Regions from separate parts of the Stenotrophomonas sp. JC08 genome, predicted to be linked through region 1. Evidence: riboswitches for the same ligand, from Rfam matches in the RefSeq annotation. Region 1 holds a riboswitch; the other holds the start of a gene.
What was found. Region 1 has a riboswitch for thiamine pyrophosphate ahead of thiC (phosphomethylpyrimidine synthase ThiC). Riboswitches for the same ligand answer to the same signal wherever they lie in the genome.
Positions count from the first base shown of each region.

Region 2: it holds a riboswitch for thiamine pyrophosphate, as region 1 does, so the genes downstream of both, ACSBPQ_RS12495 (TonB-dependent siderophore receptor) here and thiC (phosphomethylpyrimidine synthase ThiC) in region 1, are expected to answer to the same signal.

Region 1 covers NZ_CP197473.1:2,565,272-2,576,536, reverse strand. The annotation lists gene ggt (gamma-glutamyltransferase) at 167-1,873, shown strand; TPP riboswitch at 1,997-2,098, shown strand; gene thiC (phosphomethylpyrimidine synthase ThiC) at 2,211-4,085, shown strand; gene ACSBPQ_RS11830 (DUF4136 domain-containing protein) at 4,216-4,794, shown strand; gene ACSBPQ_RS11825 (ion channel) at 4,863-5,531, shown strand; gene ACSBPQ_RS11820 (winged helix-turn-helix domain-containing protein) at 5,772-8,066, shown strand; gene ACSBPQ_RS11815 (helix-turn-helix transcriptional regulator) at 8,182-9,063, shown strand; gene ACSBPQ_RS11810 (TonB-dependent receptor) at 9,130-11,265, shown strand, end outside.
Region 2 covers NZ_CP197473.1:2,726,859-2,738,123, forward strand. The annotation lists gene ACSBPQ_RS12485 (nitric-oxide reductase large subunit) at 1-1,346, opposite strand, end outside; gene pnuC (nicotinamide riboside transporter PnuC) at 1,912-2,469, opposite strand; gene ACSBPQ_RS12495 (TonB-dependent siderophore receptor) at 2,478-4,649, opposite strand; TPP riboswitch at 4,719-4,814, opposite strand; gene ACSBPQ_RS12500 (phosphotransferase enzyme family protein) at 4,857-5,993, opposite strand; gene ACSBPQ_RS12505 (hypothetical protein) at 6,150-6,431, shown strand; gene arsC (arsenate reductase (glutaredoxin)) at 6,528-6,947, opposite strand; gene arsH (arsenical resistance protein ArsH) at 6,958-7,782, opposite strand; gene ACSBPQ_RS12520 (ArsR/SmtB family transcription factor) at 7,824-8,171, shown strand; gene ACSBPQ_RS12525 (arsenic transporter) at 8,175-9,461, shown strand; gene ACSBPQ_RS12530 (transposase) at 9,576-10,004, shown strand; gene ACSBPQ_RS12535 (hypothetical protein) at 9,958-10,299, shown strand; one part of gene ACSBPQ_RS12540 (IS3 family transposase) at 10,701-11,265, opposite strand, start outside.

The DNA.
Region 1 (11,265 bases):
AGCCCCTTGTGGTTGAAGCGAGATGGCGGTTCGATCCGACGAGGAAGGCGACCGGCCGTGTGTTCGCGCCAACTAGATAGGCCGGTGACGTAAGAGCGGCGTAAGACGCGGCGCAGGAGCGCCGAATCGGGCTATCGTGATGCCGGTCTTTTCCATGGGGTGCGCCATGTCACGTCTGTTGTCGCTGTTCTGCCTTTGCGGCCTTGCCACCTTCCCGGCACTGGCCGCCGACCGCATCACCGGCCCGGGCTTTGCCACGCGCTCGGAGGTGATCGCGCCACATGCGATGGCCGCCACCTCGCAGCCGTTGGCCACGCAGATCGCGCTGGAGGTGATGAAGTCCGGCGGTTCGGCGGTGGACGCGGCCATTGCCGCCAACGCCGCCCTCGGGCTGATGGAGCCGACCGGCAACGGTATCGGCGGCGACCTGTTTGCTATCGTCTGGGATCCGAAGACGCAGAAGCTGTACGGCTACAACGGCTCCGGGCGCTCGCCGCGCTCGCTGACGCTGGCCGAGTTCCAGCGCCGCGGACTGAAGGAGATCCCGGCCACCGGACCGCTGCCGGTATCGGTACCCGGTGCGGTGGATGGCTGGTTCGCACTGCACCAGCGCTTCGGCCGCAAACCGATGGCCGACAATCTGGCCCCGGCCATCGGCTATGCACGCGACGGCCACCCGGTGGCCGAGGTGATCGCCTACTACTGGGACCGCTCGGTGCCGAAGTTGTCGCAGTATCCCGGCTTCACCGAGCAGTTCACCATCGAGGGGCGTGCCCCACGCAAGGGCGAGATGTGGCGCAATCCGAATCTGGCCGACACCCTGCAGAAGATTGCCGACGGCGGCCGTGATGCGTTCTACAAGGGCGAGATCGCCCGCACCATCGGCGATTTTTTCAAGGCCAACGACGGTTTCCTCAGCTACGAGGACATGGCCAGCCATCAGGGCGAGTGGGTCGAGCCGGTCAGCAGCAACTACCGCGGCTTTGATGTGTGGGAGCTGCCGCCCAACAGCCAGGGCATCGCCGCGTTGCAGATCCTCAACATCCTGGAAGGCTACGACTTTTCGAAGATCCCGTTCGGTTCGGCCGAGCATGTGCATCTGTTCGTCGAGGCCAAGAAGCTGGCCTTCGCCGACCGCGCCCGCTTCTATGCCGATCCGGCGTTCTCACCGGCACCGGTGCAGCGGCTGGTGTCCAAGGACTACGCGGCGCAGCGGCGCGCGCTGATCTCGATGGACAAGACCTTGAAGGAAGTGCAGCCGGGCACGCCGAAACAACTGGAGGAGGGCGATACCATCTACATGACCGTGGCCGATGCCGACGGCATGATGGTGTCGCTGATCCAGTCCAACTACCGCGGCATGGGCAGCGGCATGGCGCCACCGGGGCTGGGCTTCATCCTGCAGGACCGCGGCGAGATGTTCGTGCTGCAGAAGGATCACCCGAACGGCTACGCGCCGGGCAAGCGGCCGTTCCAGACCATCATCCCGGCCTTCATCACCAAGGATGGCAAGCCGTTCGCGAGCTTCGGCGTGATGGGCGGGGCGATGCAGCCGCAGGGCCATGCGCAGATCGTGATGAACCTGGTCGATTTCGGCAGGAACCTGCAGGAAGCCGGTGACGCGCCGCGCATCCAGCACGAAGGCTCGACCGAGCCCACCGGGCAGGGCGTGGCGATGCGCGATGGTGGCGAGGTCAATCTGGAAACCGGCTTCCCCTACGAAACCATCCGCGCGCTGATGCGCAAGGGCCACCGCGTGGTGTTCGCCGACGGCCCGTACGGCGGCTACCAGGCGATCATGCGTGACGCGGAAAGCGGCGTGTACTACGGCGCCTCGGAAAGCCGCAAGGATGGCCAGGCGGCCGGCTACTGAGCGGGGCGGCATGCGCCGCATGCCGTCTTCTGTCGCGTCCGGGAATGCCGCTTGCGTTGCCGGACCCCGGCCCATCGTGATGATGCACGCGATGCAGCGTGCGATGGCTTTGTGCTCTAATCCCGGCCGAAGCGGGGGTACCAAGGCCAGCGGGCCGCGGTTGAGACAGTCCCTTCGAACCTGATCCGGCTGATACCGGCGTAGGGAAGCTTCGTGTGCCGCCAGTGCAGGTGCCGTAATGGGCCATGCCGGGCGGCGTGCGCCTTCGCTTCGTTCCACCATGCGAATCCCTCGCATGGCCTCGCACCCCGGTGCGGATTGACCAGGACGAATGCCGATGAACGCCCAGCCCAGCCTGCAGCAGCAGGCCCAGCAACTCTCCGGATCCGTGACCCAGCCGATTCCCGGCTCGCGCAAGATCTTCGTGCCCGGCTCGCGTGCCGACCTGCAGGTGCCGATGCGCGAGATCGTGCAGACGCGCACGCCCACCTTGTTCGGTGGCGAGGAGAATCCGCCGGTCACCGTGTACGACACCTCCGGCCCCTACACAGATCCGCAGGCGCGCATCGATCTGGCCGCCGGTCTGGCACCGCTGCGCGCCGCCTGGATCGCCGAGCGTGGCGACACCGGAACGCTGCCGGGCCTGAGTTCGCAGTTCGGGCGTGAGCGCGAAAGCGATGCAAAGCTTGATGCGGTGCGATTCCCCAATCGCGTGCTGCCGCGTCGCGCGCATGGGGGCGCCAATGTCACGCAGATGCATTATGCGCGGCGCGGCATCATCACTCCGGAGATGGAGTTCGTCGCCATCCGCGAAAACCAGCGGCTGGAGGCGGTGCGTGACGCCGGCCTGCTGGCGCAGCACCCGGGACAGAGTTTCGGCGCCAGCATCCAGAACATCATCACCCCGGAATTCGTGCGCGATGAAATCGCCCGCGGCCGTGCGGTACTGCCGAACAACATCAACCATCCGGAAAGCGAGCCGATGATCATCGGCCGCAACTTCCTGACCAAGATCAACGCCAACATCGGCAACAGCGCGGTGTCCTCGGGCATCGCCGAGGAAGTGGAGAAGCTGGTGTGGGCGATCCGCTGGGGCGCGGACACGGTGATGGACCTGTCCACCGGCAAGCACATCCATGAAACCCGCGAATGGATCGTGCGCAATTCGCCGGTACCGATCGGCACCGTGCCGATCTACCAGGCGCTGGAGAAGGTGGATGGACGCGCCGAGGAGCTGACCTGGGAGATCTTCCGCGACACCCTGATCGAACAGGCCGAGCAGGGTGTGGACTACTTCACCATCCACGCCGGCGTGCTGCTGCGGCATGTGCCGCTGACGGCAAAACGCGTCACCGGCATCGTCTCGCGTGGCGGCTCGATCATGGCCAAGTGGTGCCTGGCGCATCACAGGGAGAACTTCCTCTACACGCACTTCGAAGACATCTGCGACATCATGAAGGCCTATGACGTGTCCTTCAGCCTCGGGGACGGCCTGCGCCCGGGCTGCATCGCCGATGCCAACGACGCGGCCCAGTTCGGTGAGCTGGAAGCGCTGGGCGAGTTGACCAAAGTCGCATGGAAGCACGATGTGCAGACCATCATCGAGGGTCCCGGCCATGTGCCGATGCAGCTGATCAAGCAGAACATGGACAAGCAGCTGGCCGAATGCGGCGAAGCGCCGTTCTACACGCTGGGGCCGCTGACCACCGATATCGCACCCGGCTATGACCACATCACCAGTGCCATCGGCGCGGCGATGATCGGCTGGTACGGCACGGCGATGCTCTGCTACGTCACGCCGAAGGAGCATCTGGGCCTGCCCAACCGGCAGGACGTGCGCGACGGCATCATGGCCTACAAGATCGCCGCACATGCGGCCGACCTGGCCAAGGGCCATCCCGGTGCCCAGGTGCGCGACAACGCGCTGAGCAAGGCGCGTTTCGAGTTCCGCTGGGAGGACCAGTTCAACCTCGGTCTGGACCCGGAGAAGGCCCGGGAGTTCCATGACGAGACGCTGCCGAAGGACGCGCACAAGCTGGCCCACTTCTGCTCGATGTGCGGCCCGCATTTCTGCTCGATGAAAATCACCCAGGACGTGCGCGACCATGCCGCCGCGCAGGGCGTGGACGCTGCTGCCGCAGTGGAAGCGGGCATGGCTGAAAAATCGAAGGAGTTCCGTGCGCAGGGAGCCGAGGTCTACAGCGCCGGGTAACAGCCGGCCGGGGGCATGCCGCGTGCTGCCCCCGGCCGCCGATCCATGGATGGGCGCGCCGGCGGTGTCATGACCCATGGCAACGCCGGCGCGTGTTAGCGTTTGATCCGTCCTCGATGGGAGAACCGCCATGCAATTCCGATCCGTACTCCGCCTGGTCGCACTGTCCTCCCTGCTGGCGTTGGCGGCTTGCGCCAGCGGGCCGAGGATTGCCAGCCAGAGCGATCCGGGCGCCGACTTCTCGCGCTATCGCAGCTTCGCGTTCTATACGCCGCTGGCACTGGAGCAGAACGGTTACACCACCATCACCAGCAACCGCATCCGTGCCGCGGTCCGCGCGCAGATGGAAGCCCGCGGTTACGTGTTCGACGAGACTGATCCGGACCTGTGGGTGAATCTCAATGCCTACCTGCAGGACAAGACCCGCGTCACCACGATGCCGGAAGTGGACTACGACTATTACTACAGCTACCGCGCCCGCGGTTACTTTGCGGTGCCGTACTGGCGTGACCGCACCGACGTGCGCCAGTACACCGAAGGCACGCTCAATGTGGACCTGGTGGATGCGCGGCGGAAGCAGCTGGTCTGGGAAGGTATCGCGGTCGGCACCGTCGGCCGTGCCGACGCGCAGCGGCGTGGTGAGCAGATCGATACCGCGGTTGCGGCGATATTCGCCGCCTATCCCCACCGGGTGGCGGCCACCCACTGAGGCGCAAGCGCGTGAAGCAGGCGCCAAGTTCGGACTCCGGAGCGCCGGAAGCACCGGAGCGTGCCCGGCTGAAATGGATCGTGCTGGCACGCCGGCACCCGTCGGCATGGCTGCTGGCGGTGCAGTTGCTGGTCGTGCTGCTGTACCCGTCGATGGAAAACATGCCGGCTGGCCGCGTCGTATTCGGCGTGTTCGGCATGGCGGTGCTGGGGCTGGCGGTGTGGGTGGTGCGGCGCAGTCCGCTGGCGATCTGGATGGCCTTGCTGCTGGCGCTGCCGGCGGTGGTCTTCTCGGTCACCGGCGTATTGCTGGAGCGGCACAACCTGATGATGGTGGCGCAGGTGTTCGAATGCCTGCTCTATTTCTATACGACCTGCAGCCTGATCGCCTACATGCTGCAGGATCACAAGGTCACCCGTGACGAGCTGTTCGCCGCCGGCGCCACCTTCACCTTGCTGGCGTGGGCATTCGCATTCGCGTATTCGGTCTGCCAGTACTGGTTGCCGGGCAGTTTCACGGCCACCAGCGTGGGCGAATTGCGTAGTTGGACCGAACTGCTTTATCTGAGCTTCAGTCTTCTCTCAGGGGTGGGGCTGAGTGACGTGGTGCCGGTACATCCACAGGCGCGTGCGCTGGTCATGCTGGAGCAGTTTGCCGGCGTCATGTATGTGGCACTGGTGGTTTCCAGACTGGTGGGACTGGCGATTCACAAAGCCGGAAGAATGAACGCCAGATAAAAATATCGCGCCCGGAGGCGCGAATATTGAAACGGATTATGTGAATTCATCGGCGAGAGAGAGCCTGATGTCGTCCCGCGCGCATACGCAGGGAACCGCCCATAGGCTAATATCCGCCCGGTCAGATACTTTTGCTTTTCACGTTGACGCCGTTTGCGGAATTTGGCGGTTCACTGGTTGCGTCGCTTCCAGGGGGCGGGCACGGGAGTGTGCCCACCAGCGATTTTTTCCCTGAGTGGCATGGAAACTTCCAACATTGAAAAACAGGCAGCCGACCGGCTGCTGATCGGCGACTGTCTTGTAGTGGTGTCCTCGCGTGAGGTGCATCTGCCGGGCGTACGCCGTTTGCGGCGGCTGACACCCAAGAGTGTGGCGGTGTTGCTGGTGCTGGCGCGCAACGCCGGGCAGGTTGTCACCCGCGACGAGCTGTTTGCCGAAGTCTGGCCGGACACCATGCCGACCAACGACGTGCTCACCCAGGCGGTCACGCAACTGCGCAAGGCCTTCACCTCCAGCGAGAGCGGCAGTGATGGCGCGGCCTACATCGAGACCATCGCCCGGACCGGCTATCGCCTGCTGGTGCCGGTGTCGTGGCAGGACGTGGCGGTTGATGAAAGTGCTGGTGCGGTAGCAGCAGGTTCCTCTGCGCCGGACAGCGCACCGCTTGCGGATAGGGACAAGCCGCTGCGTACGGCACGCCGCCGCGTGCGGCGCTACCTGCTGATCGCCGCGGGAGTGGTGCTGCTGGCCAGTTCCCTGATCATGTTCTGGCTGCTGTGGATGCGCCAGGAAGCCGCTGACACGAACGTACTGAGCAGCAGTGGCACCCGGGTGGTGGGCAGTCCCGAGCGCCCGTATCGGCTGATCACCTCCAGCGCCGACTTCGAGACCTCTCCCGCGTTGTCGCCAGATGCATCGCTGGTGGTCTTTGCGCGTGAGAAGGCGGGGCTGTCGAGCCTGTGGGTGCAAAGCACCGGCGCCACCACAGCGGCACAGCTGCTTGAACCTCCCGCCGACGCGTCCGACCGCTTCCCGGCCTGGTCGCCGGATGGGCGCGAAATCGCCTTCGCCCGTTTCCTGCCGGAAGGGCGGTGCGACGTTCTGCTGGTGGCCGCCACCGGTGGCGGTGCGCGTCGGGTGGCCGGCTGTGACGGCACCGAGATGCTCAGCTTCGACTGGTCGCCGGACGGGCGTCGCCTGATCTTCGGCTCGATGACCGGCCGTTACGCCAGTCGTGGCATCCGCATGTTGGATCTGGCCTCCGGCCGCTGGTCGGAGCTGTCCTATGCGGTGGGGCCCGATGACTTCGACTATGCGCCACGCTATTCGGCCGACGGCAAGCGGATCGGCTTCATACGCAATCCGCAGGTGGGTGACCTGTGGGTGATGGATGCGGATGGCGGCAATGCCACGCGCTTGACCGAGGAAGCGGCGGAAATGCGTGGCTGGAGCTGGCTGGGCGCCGATGCGATGGTGTTCGGCCGCAGGGTCGACAGCGAGTCGCGGCTCTATCGGCTGGAGGTGGACACGGGCGTGTTGCGCGATCTTGGCCTGGGTGATGCGGAAAGTCCGACGGTTTCCGGCAACGGCGCGCAGCTGGCGTTCAAGCGCAACCAGCCGCGGTTCGCCCTGGTCAGGTATCCGCTGGGCGATTCCGGTGAAAAGCCGCAGCGGCTGTTCGCCTCATCCGGACGCGACGGACAGCCGATGGTGTCGCCCGATGGCGCGCATCTGGCATTCACCTCCGACCGCTCGGGCGTATTCGCATTGTGGTGGGGGCGACTGGAGGACCCCGACTCGCTACGGGTGATCGAAGGATTCCGGCCGGAAGCGCGGCAGCCGATGGACTGGTCGGCCGATGGCCGCAGCCTGCTGGTCACCGGTCGCGATGACGACGGCGAGCCCGGCATCTATGAGGTGGTGCCCGAGCAGGGCTACTGGAAACGCCTGCCGGTACCGGTGCGCGAACCGTTGCAGGCGATCTACGGTTCGCAGGCCGGCACCGTGCTGGTGGTGGAGCGTGGCGAGGACGAGCGGATGCAGCTGAGCCTGTTCGAGCGCTCCCCGGCACAGTGGCGCCGGCGGGCGTCGCTGGAGGGTGTTTCGCAGGCCCGGCTTGACCGTGCCGGCCAGCGTGTTCTCTACACACGGCTGGCCGATGCCGGCCTGTGGCAGGTGGACGCGATGCTGACACCGGGCAGCGTGCGCGAATTGAGCGGGCGGGCGCCAAGCCGCTGGCGTTACCGTACCTGGGCGGTGTCGGGCGATGGCCACGTGGCCTACCTGCACATGCGCCGCGACTGCCTCAGCCAGCTCACCGTCCTGGGGAGCCCGGAGCGCAGCCGGTGCCTTGATGCCGGGCGTTTCAGTTCGGGCAACGGCTTGAGCCTGGCACCGGATGGGCAGGCGGCTTTTGTCGCTCTGGCAGTCACCGACAGCTCGGATATCGGCCTGATGCCCGCCCCGCAACGGCATGCATGGACACCGATGGGCGCGGCCAAGTGGTTGCCGTGGTTGAGGAAACCGCCTTCGTGATTCTTTCGGAAGCGGGTTCGGCAATATTTCGGAGCAATATCGCCGCACCGTCCTGACGCTTCGCGCCAGAGTTGGCAAAACCATCGGCCATTGATGGCAAAAGATGGTGTGTCACATGCGGCAGATGACCTGGGTCGATCGCGGCCAGTCGGTTACGTTCGACAAGCAGTTTGAAGAAGACGGGCGTCCCTACTGCGTGGGGGTGGCGCGGCTGGGCAGCCTGCAGACCTCCGGCGCGGTGTTCACGGCATGGATACAGCTGCGCGGCAGTGCCTGGGTGGAATCCAAGGAAGGCAAGTTCCGGTTGCACCAGCGCGAGTGGATCGCGTTCGAGAAAGAATCACGGCCGCTGATCCAGGCGGGCCGCGATGGCGTCTGCATCGGTGTGGCGCTGGACAACGATGCGCTGCGGCTGCTGGGCACGCTGGCCGACTGCAGTGTCTATACCGGTCGCGGCCGCATGAGCCATGCCGAGGCACGGCTGGCGCTGCGCCTGTGGCGTGAGGCGCAGGGGCCGGGCACCAGCATCCATCACCTGCGGCCGCTGTTGCTGCACATCGCCTCGTTGCAGCGCGAGCTGTCCGGCGGCGTGCAGCGTTGTCCCGGACGGTCGCGCCTGCGCAAGCGCCAGGTATTCGGACGCATGCAACGGGCGCGCATGTACCTGGAAGGCAACAGCCACCGGGTGGTGCGTATCAGCGAACTGGCCGAGCTGACCAATTTCTCCAGCTGGTACCTGTCCAAGACCTTCCAGAGCCTGTACGAGGAGAGTCCGCAGGCATTGGCTGCACGCCTGCGGCTGGAGCGTGCGGCGATGCTGCTGCGCGATACCGACATGATGATCGGCGAGGTCGCCTCGGCCAGCGGTTTTGACAACTGCTGCAGCTTCGCCCGGGCTTTCCGTTCCCGCTATGGCACCTCGGCCAGCCGCTACCGCGAGGCCGCTGAAACACTCCCGCCACAGTCGGCAAAGTTTCCGGTGGCTTCGCGCAAATGAATCGATGCGGCGCAAACGTAACGTTCAGGGGTGTTTAACGCACCACTAACGTAATCGGAGAGATTGATGAAATTTCGTACTCCCGCTGTGCGGTTGGGCTTGCTCCCGGCCGGCATCGCCATTGCGCTGACCCCGGCATTTGCCTCGGCGCAGGACACCACCGCCGGCGCCACCACCCTGGACCGTCTGGAAGTCACCGGCTCGCGCATCCGCGGCGCCAACATGGAGACCCAGCAGCCGATCCTGACGCTGAGCCGTGAGAACCTGGAAAAGCAGGGCTTCACTTCGGTTGCCGACGTGCTGCAGAACATGACCTCGGCCGGTTCGCCGGCCATCTCGCGTTCGGAATCGCTGGCTTCGGGCGAGAACGTGGGTGGTTACTACATCGACATCCGCAACCTGGGCGCCAACCGCACCCTGGTGCTGATGAACGGCAAGCGCCTGGGCGCCACCTCGGGCGGCTACCAGGATCTGAGCCAGATCCCGATGTCGGCCATCGAGCGCATTGAAGTCCTGAAGGACGGCGCCTCGGCCATCTACGGTTCCGACGCCATTGCCGGCGTGGTCAACGTGATCACCCGCAAGAACTTCGACGGCGCCGAAGCCAACGTCTACATCGGCCAGTACGGCGAAGGCGATGGCGACCTGGAGCAGTACTCCTTCACCATGGGCGCCGCCGGTGAGCGTGGCAGCCTGACCCTGTCGGCCGAGTACTCCAAGCAGGACCCGGTGATGGCGAAGGACCGCTGGTTCTCGCGCGACGGTGGCAAGGGCCCGAACACCCAGCCGGGCGATCTGAGCCCGGTCGGCCCGAACAGCGTGTGGTGTGATCCGCGCGTATTCGGCGACTGCAAGCCGGCCAAGGGCAAGCCGACTCCGATCTGGATGACGCTGAACCCGGGTGGTGATCCGACCAATCCGAACGATTACCACGCGCTCACCCCGGCTGAGTATGCCAACGCCAACGAGCAGATGTCGCTGCAGACGGGCATCGAGCGCAAGTCGGTGTACATCAACGGCACCTACGACTTCTCCGACAATATCTCGTTCAACTCGGACATCCTGTACAACGAGCGCAACACGGACCAGCAGATCGCCGGCTATCCGTTCCAGTCGCAGTCGTTTGGCACCCCGCTGTCCGGTGACAGCGTGTTCAACCCGCTGCCGGGCCAGGACATCGAGTTCCGTCGCCGTCTGTGGGAAGTGCCGCGTACCACCCAGAGCCAGCTGAAGACCCTGCGTTTCGCACCGTCGCTCAGCGGCTTCTTCGACTTCGCCGGCAAATCGTTCGACTGGAACGTCGGCGCGCTGTTCAACCGCAACGAATCGGTCAAGAGCAACCACGGCGACATGAGCCTGATCGCTGCGCGCCAGGCGCTGGGCCAGTCGTTCATTGACGCCGATGGCATTGCCCGTTGCGGCACTGTCGACAAGCCGATTGCGGGCTGCTATGCATGGAACCCGCTGCTGCCGGCTGGCGTCGCAGGCCCGGGTTCGCTGGACAACAAGGATCTGCAGAACTTCCTGTTCCCGACCTTCACCACCACCGGTGTCTCCAAGACCACCGCGTTCACCGCTGATCTGGCTGGTTCGATCATGACCCTGCCGGCGGGTGAGCTGGGCTTTGCGGTCGGTGTCGAGCACCGTGAAGAAGAGGCGCGTTACGTACCGGACGCGTTCATGCAGTCGGGCGAGTACACCGGCCTGCCGCAGAGCACCACCAACGGCAAGTACGAACTGGACGAGGTCTACCTCGAGCTGAACATCCCGGTGCTGGCCGACATGGCCTTCGCCAAGGAACTGACCGTCAACGTTGCCGGCCGTTACTCGGACTACAGCAACTTCGGCGACACCGTGAACGGCAAGTTCGGCATCACCTGGCGTCCGCTGGATGAGCTGCTGGTCCGCGGCACCTACGCTGAAGGCTTCCGTGCTCCGTCGGTTGACAACATGTACGGCGGCATCGGTGGCAGCTTCGAGAAGTACACCGATCCGTGTTCGGTCGGCGTGGCAGGCAGCGTTGCCGGCAATGACGCCTGCACCGCCGCCGGGGTGGCCCCGGATTACGTGCAGCTGGGCCAGGGCCTGGTTCCGTGCGGTACCTGGCCGTGCCAGACCCCGGACCAGTTCATCTCCGGCTCCAACCCGAACCTGAAGCCGGAAACCTCCAAGAGCAAGACTGTTGGTCTGGTGTGGAGCCCG
Region 2 (11,265 bases), 160 kb from region 1:
TGTTCCTTCCACATCAGGCCGGCGGCATACAGCAGGCCGATCGCCACCGTGGACAGGAACAGCAGTCCGGCGATATGGCGGGCTTCATGGGTCTTGCTGCGCAGGGCCGGCCACAGCGCGCGGCCCACCAGCACCAGCCACAGCATCAGGCCGATGAACAGGTACACCTGCCAGAAGCGGCCGATGTCGGTGTATTCCCAGCCCTGGTGGCCGAACCAGAAGTTCTTGTCCAGACCCAGCTTCTGCATCACCGCCAGCCACTGCCCGGCGAACGAGCCGACCACGATGACGATCAGGCTGATGAACAGGAAGTTCACCCCCAGCCGCTGGTACTTGGGTTCATGACCGGAAATCGCCGGCCCCAGGTACAGGCCGGTGGCCAGCCACGCGGTGGCGATCCACAGGATGGCCAGCTGCGTGTGCCAGCTGCGCGTCACCGCGTAGGGCAGGTAGTTGGCCAGCTGGAAACCGTAGGCCTCCTGGCCTTCGATCTGGTAGTGCGCGGTGGTTGCACCCAGCAGGATCTGCACCAGGAACAGCGCCATCACCACCCAGAAATACTTGGCGGTGGCACGCATCGACGGCGTCACCGTGATGCTCAGCGACGGATCGGTGGACGGCGGCACCAGCGGCTTTTCCTTGCCGTGGTAGACCGCGTAATGCCAGGCCAGCAAGGCGATGCCGGCAATCATGAAAAGAATGGAGAACATCGACCACATGAAGCTGCTGGAGGTGGGCGTATTGCCGACCAGCGGTTCGTGCGGGAAGTTGTTGGTGTACGACTTCACATCACCCGGGCGATTGGTCACCGTCGCCCACGACGCCCAGAAGAAGAAGGCGTTCATCTTGGCGCGATGCTCGGCGTCGGGCACCGGGTTCTCGCGCAGGGCATAGGCCTCGCGCAATTCGGCGGTAGCCGCATCGTCGGAGAACACGCTGGAGTAATGCGTGCCCACCTGCGCGATGGCCTGCGCACGTTCGTCGGAAATGACGATCGTTCCGGTGGCCGGATCGTAGGTATTGCGACGGATTTCAGGCTTGATCTCGGCCTGCAGCTTGGCCTGCTCGCTCGAATCCAGCGCCTCGTACGCTTTCCCGAACTCGGCCTGCGCGCGCAGGTCCAGCATCGCCAGCACCTCGCGGTGCAGCCATTCGGCCGACCAGTCAGGTGCGATCAACGCACCATGGCCCCAGATCGAACCGTTCTGGTGACCACCGATGCTCTGCCATACCTGCCGCCCGACCTGGATGTCGTCACGGGTGTAGACCACCTGCCCGCTCTCGGTGACGACCTTCTCCGGCATCGGCGGCGCGGTCTGGTAAAGATCCTTGCCCAGCCAAAGCATGATGCCGAAGCTGATGATCAGCAGGGCGCCTAAACCCACCCATAGCTGTCTGGTTATTTTTACGCTCTTTGGTTCCACAGCTTGCCCCTTCTATCCGGAAGACAGCGCCATATTCCCCAGTTACGCACAACCGTATGTTGACTTTGGTCAAGTGCAGCCCCATGAAGCCCGCCACGCGGGCCGCAGGGATCACTTGCCACACTGCACTTTCCCACCGCTGTGCGACCACCCCGCACCCCTGCGACCGGTTTGCCCCGCCTCCAGGCCCATGACTGCAACAAAGCCCAGGCAGCATGCAAACCGTTTGGACAGGCGGCTGGAACTCCCAGGCCACCTGCCCTGCCCCAAGCGTGCCGGGCCATCTTCCGCCTATGTGGCGGGATTTACCATTGCGAGGCCGCAGCGGATCACGCCACCCGCGAACCTGCGGAAACTGTTGCAATCGAAACCATGCGCTGATGACCTGCCCATCTGTCACCGGCCCCGCGCAGATTGGAATGGCAGAGGCAGCCCCGGAATCGCACCGCCCTGCCGCCGGCCCGGTGTTCTTGTGGCCTTTCCGATTTCAGGCGGCCTTATTCGCCGCCTTCGTCCATGCCCGCAGGCCCATCACCGCCAGGGCGATGAACAGCACATACAGCCCGGCGGTCAGGTTGAGCGACTTGACCGCGTACATGCCCACGTACACCACGTCGACCACGATCCACAGCCACCATGCGGCGACATGACGGCGGGCCTGCCACCATTGCGCGACCAGGCTGAGCGCGGCCAGCATCGCATCCAGCCACGGCAGCGCGGCATCGGTAAAGTGGTGCATGGCCGCGCCGAGGGCGAGGCCGAACAGCACGCCCAACCCCAGATCACGCCACAGATGCGCCCCCGGCAGCGCGGCGATGGTCACGCGTCCGTCGCCTTGCACCCGCCGCCGCCAGTTGAACCAGCCGTACAGCAGGAACGCGGCGAACGCGCCCTGCAGCAGCATGTCCGAATACAGCCGGGCGTCGGCGAACACCAGCGCGTACAGGCCGACCGACACCAGCCCGACCGGCCATGCCAGCATCCGCCGCTGCGCCATCAGCCAGACGCCGAGGATGCTGAAGCCGACCGCCGACCATTCCAGCAATACCGGGTTCACAGCGCGATGCTGACCGACAGGCGCGCCTGGCGCGGCGCACCGGGGAACAGGTAGTAGTCACCCGAGCTGCTGCCGGTATCGCGCCAGTAGAAGCGGTTGAACACGTTGTCCACCGACAGGTTCCAGTTCAGCGCATGTCCGTGCAGCCGGTGCTGGAAGCACAGGCCGGCATCGGCGACGTTGTAGCCGGGCGCACGCACGCGGCCATCGGCGGTGGCCACATTCGAGGACGCATAGCGCCAGCCGCCGGTGACGCTCAGGCCCGGCACGAACGGCAGCTGGTAGTCCACGTGCAGGGTGGCACGCGTGCGCGGCACGTTGATCAGCTGATGGCCTTCATACGCCGGCGTGCCGGTGTCGCGTGCACGGGCCTGCAGCACGCTGGCGCTGGCGGTCAGCTGCAGACGCTCGCTGATACGACCCTGCGCACTCAGCTCCAGCCCGGTATGGGCCTGCTGGCCTTGCTGCACGAAGGTATGACCATAGGCGCTGTCGTCAGGCATGGCGTACTGGAACGGCCGGGTGGTGCGGAACAGCGCCGCGCCCAGCGTCAGCGCATCGGCGTGGGTGTACTTGGCGCCCACTTCGATCTGGCGCGAGCGTACGGCGGGCAGGTAGGTGCCTTCGTTCGTCGTCCAGAACGGCGCTTCCTGGCCGAGCGAGATGCCCTGCGCATAGCTGGCGTAGAGATTGAGGGCGTCATTCGCATTCCAGATCAGTGCGGTCTGCGGCAGGAAGCGCGACAGCCGGCTGGCGCGTTCGGGATTGCCGCGCTTGTCCCACGCGCGCTCATCCAGATGCACGAAACGGCCACCGGCCAGCCACTGCCAATCCCCGGCGATGCGGATACGATCGAGCACGAACAGCGCCTTCTGCGCGCTGTCCAGCCGCCGTACATGGGCGCCGGGCTGCAGCGGCGAAGGGCTGAACTGCGGCACCTCCGGATCGTGGATATTGCCGGTGCCGACGTAGTCGTTGACGTTGCGGCGCCGGTCCACGGTGCGGTCGAAGTAGTCGGCGCCCAGCGTCAGCTGGTGCTCGATGTCGCCGGTCGTGAAGCGGCCACGCAGTTCGGCGCGCAGCTGCCGGTTGCGGCGGGTGTCGTCCGGGCTGCGGTAGTCGTAGATGTCGTAGTCGCCATTGGGCGCGAAAAAGTTGCCCGGCACGCTGCCGTCGGCACATTCGGTGGCGTAGTAGCAGCCATAGGCGAAGGCGACGTTGTCATCGATGATCGAGCGGCTGTAGCTGGCCACCACCCGCGACTGCCAGGCCGGGCTGAAATCGTAGGTGTGCAGTGCGCTGAGGTTGGTGCTGTCGATGCCCACCGGCTGCTGCCAGGCCTGGTAGCCGAGCATGTGTTTGGGATCCACCTCATCGGGCAGTGCCACCGCGCCGAGCAGCTGGTAGCCGGAGGCCGAACGCTGCGCGCTGGTCTGGTAGTTGGCATCCAGCTGCAGCTTGCCGCGCTCACCGATCAGCCAGTCGGTGGCCAGCGCGTAGAAATTGCGACGGCCATCACCATGCTCGATGTAGGAGCCGCTGTCATCCCATGCCGCGTTGAAGCGCACGCCGATACGCGGGGTGATCCAGTGGCCTACGTCCATGGCGGCATAGCGGGTGCCTTCGGCATCGGTGGCGAGGGTGATGCTGCGCACCTCGGCCGGGCGCTTGCCCACATAGTTGATGACGCCACCGGGCGCGATAACGCCCGCCGCCAGCCCGGCCTCGCCCTTGAGAATTTCCACCTGCTGCACGTTCTCCAGCGCCAGCCGCTGTTCACCGGCAACACTCAGGCCGTTGAAGCGGTAGCCGGTGGCGGTATCCAGCGCGAAGCCGCGGATGGCGATGTTCTGGTAGTAGCCCACCGGCGCGTAGCTGTCGCCGAGCGAGGCATCGTTGTGGGCCAGTTCGGAGAGGCTGCGGACGTGGCGGCTGTCGAGCAGCTCACGGTCCAGCACGTTGATCGAGGCCGGGGTGTTCTTCCAGTCGCCGGGGCCGAAGCTGTTGGACTGCGTGTCCTTCGCACCGGGTTGCTCGGCCTGCACGCGCACGGTCGCCAGTTCGGTGGCGGTGCGTTCCTGCGCCTCGGCTTCAAGGGGGCTGGCGTGCAGCGGCAGTGCCGCGCCCAGCGCAGCGCTCAACAACGTGATTCGGTAGCAGCGGTTCATTCGTTCGTCATCAGCCGGATGGGGGAGACGAAGCGAAGGCGCGCAGGCCATCCAACCCTGAAGGTGGTGTGCCTGCTGCTCAAAGCTCCCTACGCCGGTGCAAGCCGGATCAGGTTCCAAGGGACTCTCTCAGCCTGCGATAACCAGGCACCCCCGCTTCAGTCGCGTATTGGACCACAAACGGTACGGTTTTTCCTGTGCTGGTGTTCAGGCAGCCGCGCGCAACGCGTCCAGCAGCGCCTGTCCGTCGCGCGTGCCGAACCAGCGTGCATGGCCGAGCAGGAAGTCATGCCAGGCCACATCGGCATTGGCGGTGGAGCCGGTGGCACCGTGGAAGTACTCCACCTCCGACAGGGCGAAGTCGAAATGCACCACCGGCAACAGGTCGGCCAGCAGCTGCACCTGTCGCGCGGACAGCGGCCGCTGCTGCCGGTAGCCCTCCAGCAGCGCCAGCGCGGTGGCCACATGCACCGCCTCCATGCCGCGCTCCAGCTGCAGCCACGCCACCGCGTTGCGCTCGATCGCCGTGGCCAGATCGAACAGCGCACTGGTCGGCGAGGCCAGGCCGAAATCGAACACGCTCGCCACCACCGTGGCATCGCCCTCGCGTTTCCACAGCAGGTTGGAGACATGCCAGTCGTTGTGCGCCCACAGCCGCGGCTCGGCCTGCAGACGTGCAGCCAGACCCGCGTGCCACGGCAGCACCCCCTGTTCGAGCGACTGCCGCCAGGGCTTGTGTGACAGGTAGTCGGCCAGTGCCGGGCGCTGGCGGAAGTCGCGTTCCAGCATCGCGATCGGATCGTCGCTGCGCAGCAGGTCATCGCGCGCGACCAGCATGTGCGTGCTGCGCTGTGGCGCGTGGTACCCGGCCGACGCCTGATGCAAGCGGGCAAGCATCCGGCCGGCTTCATGCGCCTGGTCCAGAACGGTCAGCGGCGTCCACGAAGGTGCATCGCGATACAGGTCCTCGCCCTCGGCGACAGCATGCACCTCGTAGGTCCAGTCGCCCTGCTCGAGCGCGGTGACACCGTCGCGATCCTGCAGCACCTTCACCACCGGCACGCCGGCAGCGCCCAGATGCGCGATGAAGCGATGCTCCTCGCCCAGCGTCACCGCCGTGCGGACATGGCGGTGATGACGCTTGATGAAGTAGCGGCCGGACGTGCCACCGACGATGGCCGCCGCCGACATCGGCCGCGGACTGTGCCACTGCACCGTGCCGGCACCTTGCAGCTGCGCAAAGCGCTCGCGCAGCCAAGCCACCTCGGCTTCGCTGATCGCAGGCCAGTCGGCAGGCACCTCGTCGTTGTTGAGGCCCTGGACGCGGTGGTCGATGGTGTTCATGCAAGAAAAAACCGGGGTCAGAGTCGAATTCTGCCTGTTTTCCCGCTGCCGGGTTGGTGAGGCCAGGCCGGCGTCGCCTCCAATCCTGTCTGCTGCGGTCACTTGCCTGTCCCCGCACGGCTTGCTGCAATGCGCTCCACCTTGAGGGAGCGGCACATGCAGGAAATCGGGGAATGGCTGCTGGTGAACCCGGCGCGGATCATGGTGCTGGTGTCACTGGTTTTCAGCACCTTCATCCTGTGGGGCGAATATGGCGGGCGCCGCAGCGGCGGCAGTGGTTGGCTGACGCTGGCACGTGTCGGCATCGGCTCGATTTTCAGCGTGGTCACCGCCATCGTCGCCGCATTCTTCGGCGGCGTGGGCGCGTTCTTCGGCTATCTGCTGGTGCAGATCCTGGTCTGCGTGGTGCTGCCGCTGGTACTGGTCGACAGGATCTGACGCAGGGACGCGACAACCGGGAAAAACGGCAAAAATGGGGGCAAATCCCGGGACATCCCACTCCATCCGCTGTTTTCCCAAGCCAGGTGATGCTCTCTATTCAAGCCGCGGGCCATCCTGATCGATGACCACTTCGCCATCTTCCTTGGCGAATGGACGGGTGACCGTCGGCAGAATGTCGAGCACAACCTCGGATGGCCGGCACAAACGCGTGCCCAGCGAAGTGACCACAAATGGCCGATTGATCAGGATCGGATCGGCCAGCATCGCATCGATCAACTGCTCGTCCGTCATCGTCGGATCGTCCAACCCGAGAGCTTCGTACGGCGTGCCTTTCTTCCGCAGGGCATCGCGCACGCCCAGGCCGGCCGCGGCGATCAATTCGACCAGACGATCACGCGTCGGCGGCTCATGCAGATAGTCGATGACGGTCGGCTCGATGCCGGCATGGCGGATCAGCGCCAGCGTGTTGCGCGAAGTGCCGCAGGCGGGGTTGTGATAGATCGTGGCGTCCATGGTGGCGTCCTTAGGTGCTGGCCGATGAAGTCCCGCAGCATTCGCTGCGTGCGGGCCGGGAGACTTCTGCATTGGCGACATCGGCAGAAGCTGCAGGAACGATCGCGGTGAGCGGCGGCAACGTCACCGCGCCGGAGGCGGCGGCCAGCTTCGCTGCGGCCAAATCGCCTTTGCGTTCGCTGTAGCGGTCGGTGAGATAGTCGCTGCGGTCGCGAACCAGCAGGGTGAATTTGACCAGCTCCTCCATTACATCCACCACGCGGTCGTAGTACGGGGACGGCTTCATCCGCCCGTCGTCGTTGAACTCCTGCCAGGCCTTCGGCACCGAGGACTGGTTGGGGATGGTGACCATGCGCATCCAGCGGCCCAGCTGGCGCAGGGCGTTGACGACATTGAACGACTGCGAGCCGCCGCACACCTGCATTACCGCCAGGGTCCGACCCTGGGCCGGGCGCACACCGCCGTCTTCCAGCGGCAGCCAGTCGATCTGGTTCTTGAACACCGCCGTCAGGGTGCCATGTCGTTCCGGGCTCACCCAGACCTGGCCTTCCGACCACTGTGACCATTCGCGCAGCTGCCGGACCTTGGGATGGTCCGGGCTCACGCTGTCCAGCATCGGCAGCTCACTTGGATCAAACACCCGGGTTTCAGCGCCGAAGTGGCGCAACAGCCGTTCGGCTTCCAGCGCGAGCTTGCGACTGAAGGACTGCGGGCGCAGCGAGCCGTACAGGATCAGGATTCGCGGGGGATGTGCCGAGCCCGATACGCCCAGCTTGTCCTGCGTGGGGATGTCCAGCACCTCCGGTGCCAGATTGGCCATCTCGGGAATCGTCATGTCGATTGCACGCCATCTTTAATTTCCATTATTCTAGAATTATGAAACTTGACGAAGCAACCATCGCCCTTGCGGCGCTCGGACAGGCGACCCGGCTCTCGGTCTTCCGCCTGCTGGTCGAGGCCGGTCCGTGCGGCCGGATGCCCGGCGAGATTGCCGAGGCCTTGTCGCTGCCCGGCGCGACCTTATCCTTCCACCTCAAGGAGCTTGCCGCCGCGGGGCTGGTCCATAAAGAGCCGCGTGGCCGCAACATCTGCTACCGGGCCGACTTCGACGCCATGAATGCTCTGATCGGGTTCCTTACCGACAACTGCTGCGGCGACAGAGCCCGGTGTCTTCCGGCCTCCGGCACCTCCCGCAAGGGCACACAGGAAGCGGACAAGGACTGATCCATGCTGACTGCACTGCTGATATTCATCGCCACTATTGCCCTGGTCATCTGGCAGCCCAAAGGCCTAGGGGTGGGATGGAGCGCCATGCTGGGCGCTGTATTGGCCTTGTTGACCGGGGTGGTGGCGCTGGCGGACATCACGACGGTCTGGGGTTTTGTCTGGAACGCCACCTTCACTTTTGTCGCGGTGATCATCATCAGCCTGCTGCTGGATGAAGCCGGGTTCTTCGAGTGGGCGGCGCTGCATGTGGCGCGCTGGGGCAAGGGCAGCGGACGCCGGCTGTTCACCTTCCTCGTATTGCTCGGTGCGGCCGTGGCGGCGTTGTTCGCCAATGATGGCGCTGCACTGATCCTGACGCCGATTGTGATCGCCATGCTTCTGGCGTTGAGGTTCAGCCCGGCGGCCACGCTGGCGTTCGTGATGGCCGCTGGATTCATCGCAGACACGGCCAGCCTGCCGCTGGTCGTTTCCAACCTGGTCAACATCGTCTCGGCGGATTACTTCGATATCGGCTTCGCCGAATATGCCTCGGTGATGATCCCGGTCAACCTCGTCTCGGTCGCGGCGACGCTTGGCATGCTGCTGTGGTTTTTCCGCCGCGACATTCCCGCCAGCTATGACGTGGCCCAGCTGAAGGATCCGCGTTCGGCCATCATCGATCGCACCACCTTCAAGGCAGGCTGGGCAGTGCTGGCGTTGTTGCTGGTCGGCTTTTTCGGGCTGGAGCGGATCGGCGTGCCGATCAGCGCGGTGGCAGGCGCCGGTGCACTCGTCCTGCTGGGCGTGGCGGCAAAGGGCCACGTGATATCGACCCGCAAAGTCATTCGGGAAGCGCCGTGGCAGATCGTGGTTTTCTCGCTCGGCATGTACCTGGTGGTCTACGGCCTGCGCAACCAGGGTCTGACGGGCCATCTGGCCAGACTGCTGGATCTTTTCGCCAGTTACGGCTTGTGGGCGGCGACGATCGGGACCGGCCTGCTGATCGCCTTCCTGTCGTCGATCATGAACAACATGCCCACCGTGCTGGTCGGCGCACTGTCCATTGACGCCAGCCAGGCCGCAGGAACCGTGCGCGAGGCGATGATCTACGCCAACGTCATCGGCAGCGACCTGGGGCCGAAATTCACCCCGATCGGCAGCCTGGCCACGTTGCTCTGGCTGCATGTGCTGGCACGCAAGAAAATCAGGATCACCTGGAGCTACTACTTCAAGATCGGCCTCGTGCTGACGCTTCCGGTATTGCTTGTGACTCTGGTGGCGCTGGTGCTGCGGCTGAGCCTTGTGTAGCCGGCTTGGGAAACCGGGGTCAGAGTGGAATTCCGGCATTTCACGAGGCAACTTCCGATACGCGAGCTTGCCACCACCCCGTAGCGTGGGCTGCTCCAACAACGGAGCAAGCCCATGGCAAGGAAGCCGAGGATCGATCTGGCCGGCGTCGCCCAACATGTCATCCAGCGTGGCAACGACCGCCAACCCTGCTTCTTCCGCGCTATCGACTACCAGCGCTACGTACAGGATCTGCGGGAAATCACACTGGCCCGCGACTGCAACGTGCACGCCTATGTATTGATGACCAACCACGTGCACCTGCTGATGACGCCAACGCGCGTGGGCGCCATCAGCAGCGTGATGCAGGCACTGGGGCGGCGTTATGTGCGCTACATCAACGACACCTATGGCCGCACCGGCACCTTGTGGGAGAGACGTTACAAATCCCACCTGGTCGCCAATGACGAGCACCTGCTGCGCTGCTACCGCTATATCGAACTCAACCCGCGCGCGCATGGTCGCCACCGCGGACCAGTACCGCTGGTCCAGCCATGCAGGTAACGCAAAGGGCCTGCCCGACCCGCTGCTGCATCCCCATGACTGCTATCTGCACCTGGGAACCACGCCATCGGACCGGCAACAGGCCTACCGTGAACTGGTGCAACAGGCCGTCGCCGAGGATGCCGCACGTTTCGCCCACCACCTGCATCACCAGCAACCTATGGGCAACGACCGCTTCCGCGCCGCCATCGAAGCCCAGCTGGGGCGCAGCGTTACCCCACGAAAAGTGGGGAGGCCCAGAAAGCAGACCCAAGAAACATCAGTACCAGACAGCCCCAGCCAGAAGCAGATTTAATTCACTCTGACCCCTGTTTTGTTCCTGTTTTTCTCCTTAAAACCGCTCCATCCCGCGCCCCCAGTCGATCGAGGAAATCTCGCCACGGGGACTAAAGGACAAGACAATTAAAAGCTCACTCCACATCTTGCTCTTGGCCTATCTGCAAATAAACCAGTATCGCCAGAAAAATGAAACCAACGCCATAGAGCGGCATTAATGCCATGGAAGCGAAAGCCATCAACACACGCTGCCCACTACTCGTGGACTGATACCATTCACTGAGAGATTTCCTCCGACCACCATTATTGATACTAGCCTTTATACTTATATCAGCCCGACTTACAGGGGTCGCCGGATAAGCACTTTCCTCACGACTTAAGCGGTAATCCCCCCGCTTTTAGCGGTCTCCAAAAGTGGAGCTAAGCGGCAAGTGCCAGTTTCTGCATGGGCGTGATGCCGCCGAGCGCCATGTTCGGGCGCTCGTGGTTGTAAGTCCAGAGCCAACGGGTGGCTTTGTCCTGTACCTGCTCGATCGAGTCGAACAGGGTTCGGGCCAGCCAGGCGTAACGTACGGTTCGGTTGTAGCGTTCGACATAGGCGTTCTGCTGTGGTTTGCCGGGCTGGATGTGCTCGATGCGGATACCTTGTTGCTCGGCCCATGCCAGCAGCACGCCACTGATGTATTCAGGGCCGTTGTCGCAACGGATCACCCGCGGCCTGCCCCGCCATTCGATGATCTGCTCCAGTGCACGGATGACTCGGGCCGACGGCAGTGACAGATCCACCTCGATGCCCAGCCCTTCGCGATTGAAGTCGTCCAGCACGTTGAACAGGCGGAAGCTGCGTCCGTCGCTGAGCTGGTCGTGCATGAAGTCCATTGACCAGACCTGGTTGATCGCCTCCGGCACCGCCAGTGGCTCCGGGCGTTCGCGTACCAGGCGCTTCTTCGGCTTGATCCGCAGGTTCAACTCCAGCTCCCGGTAG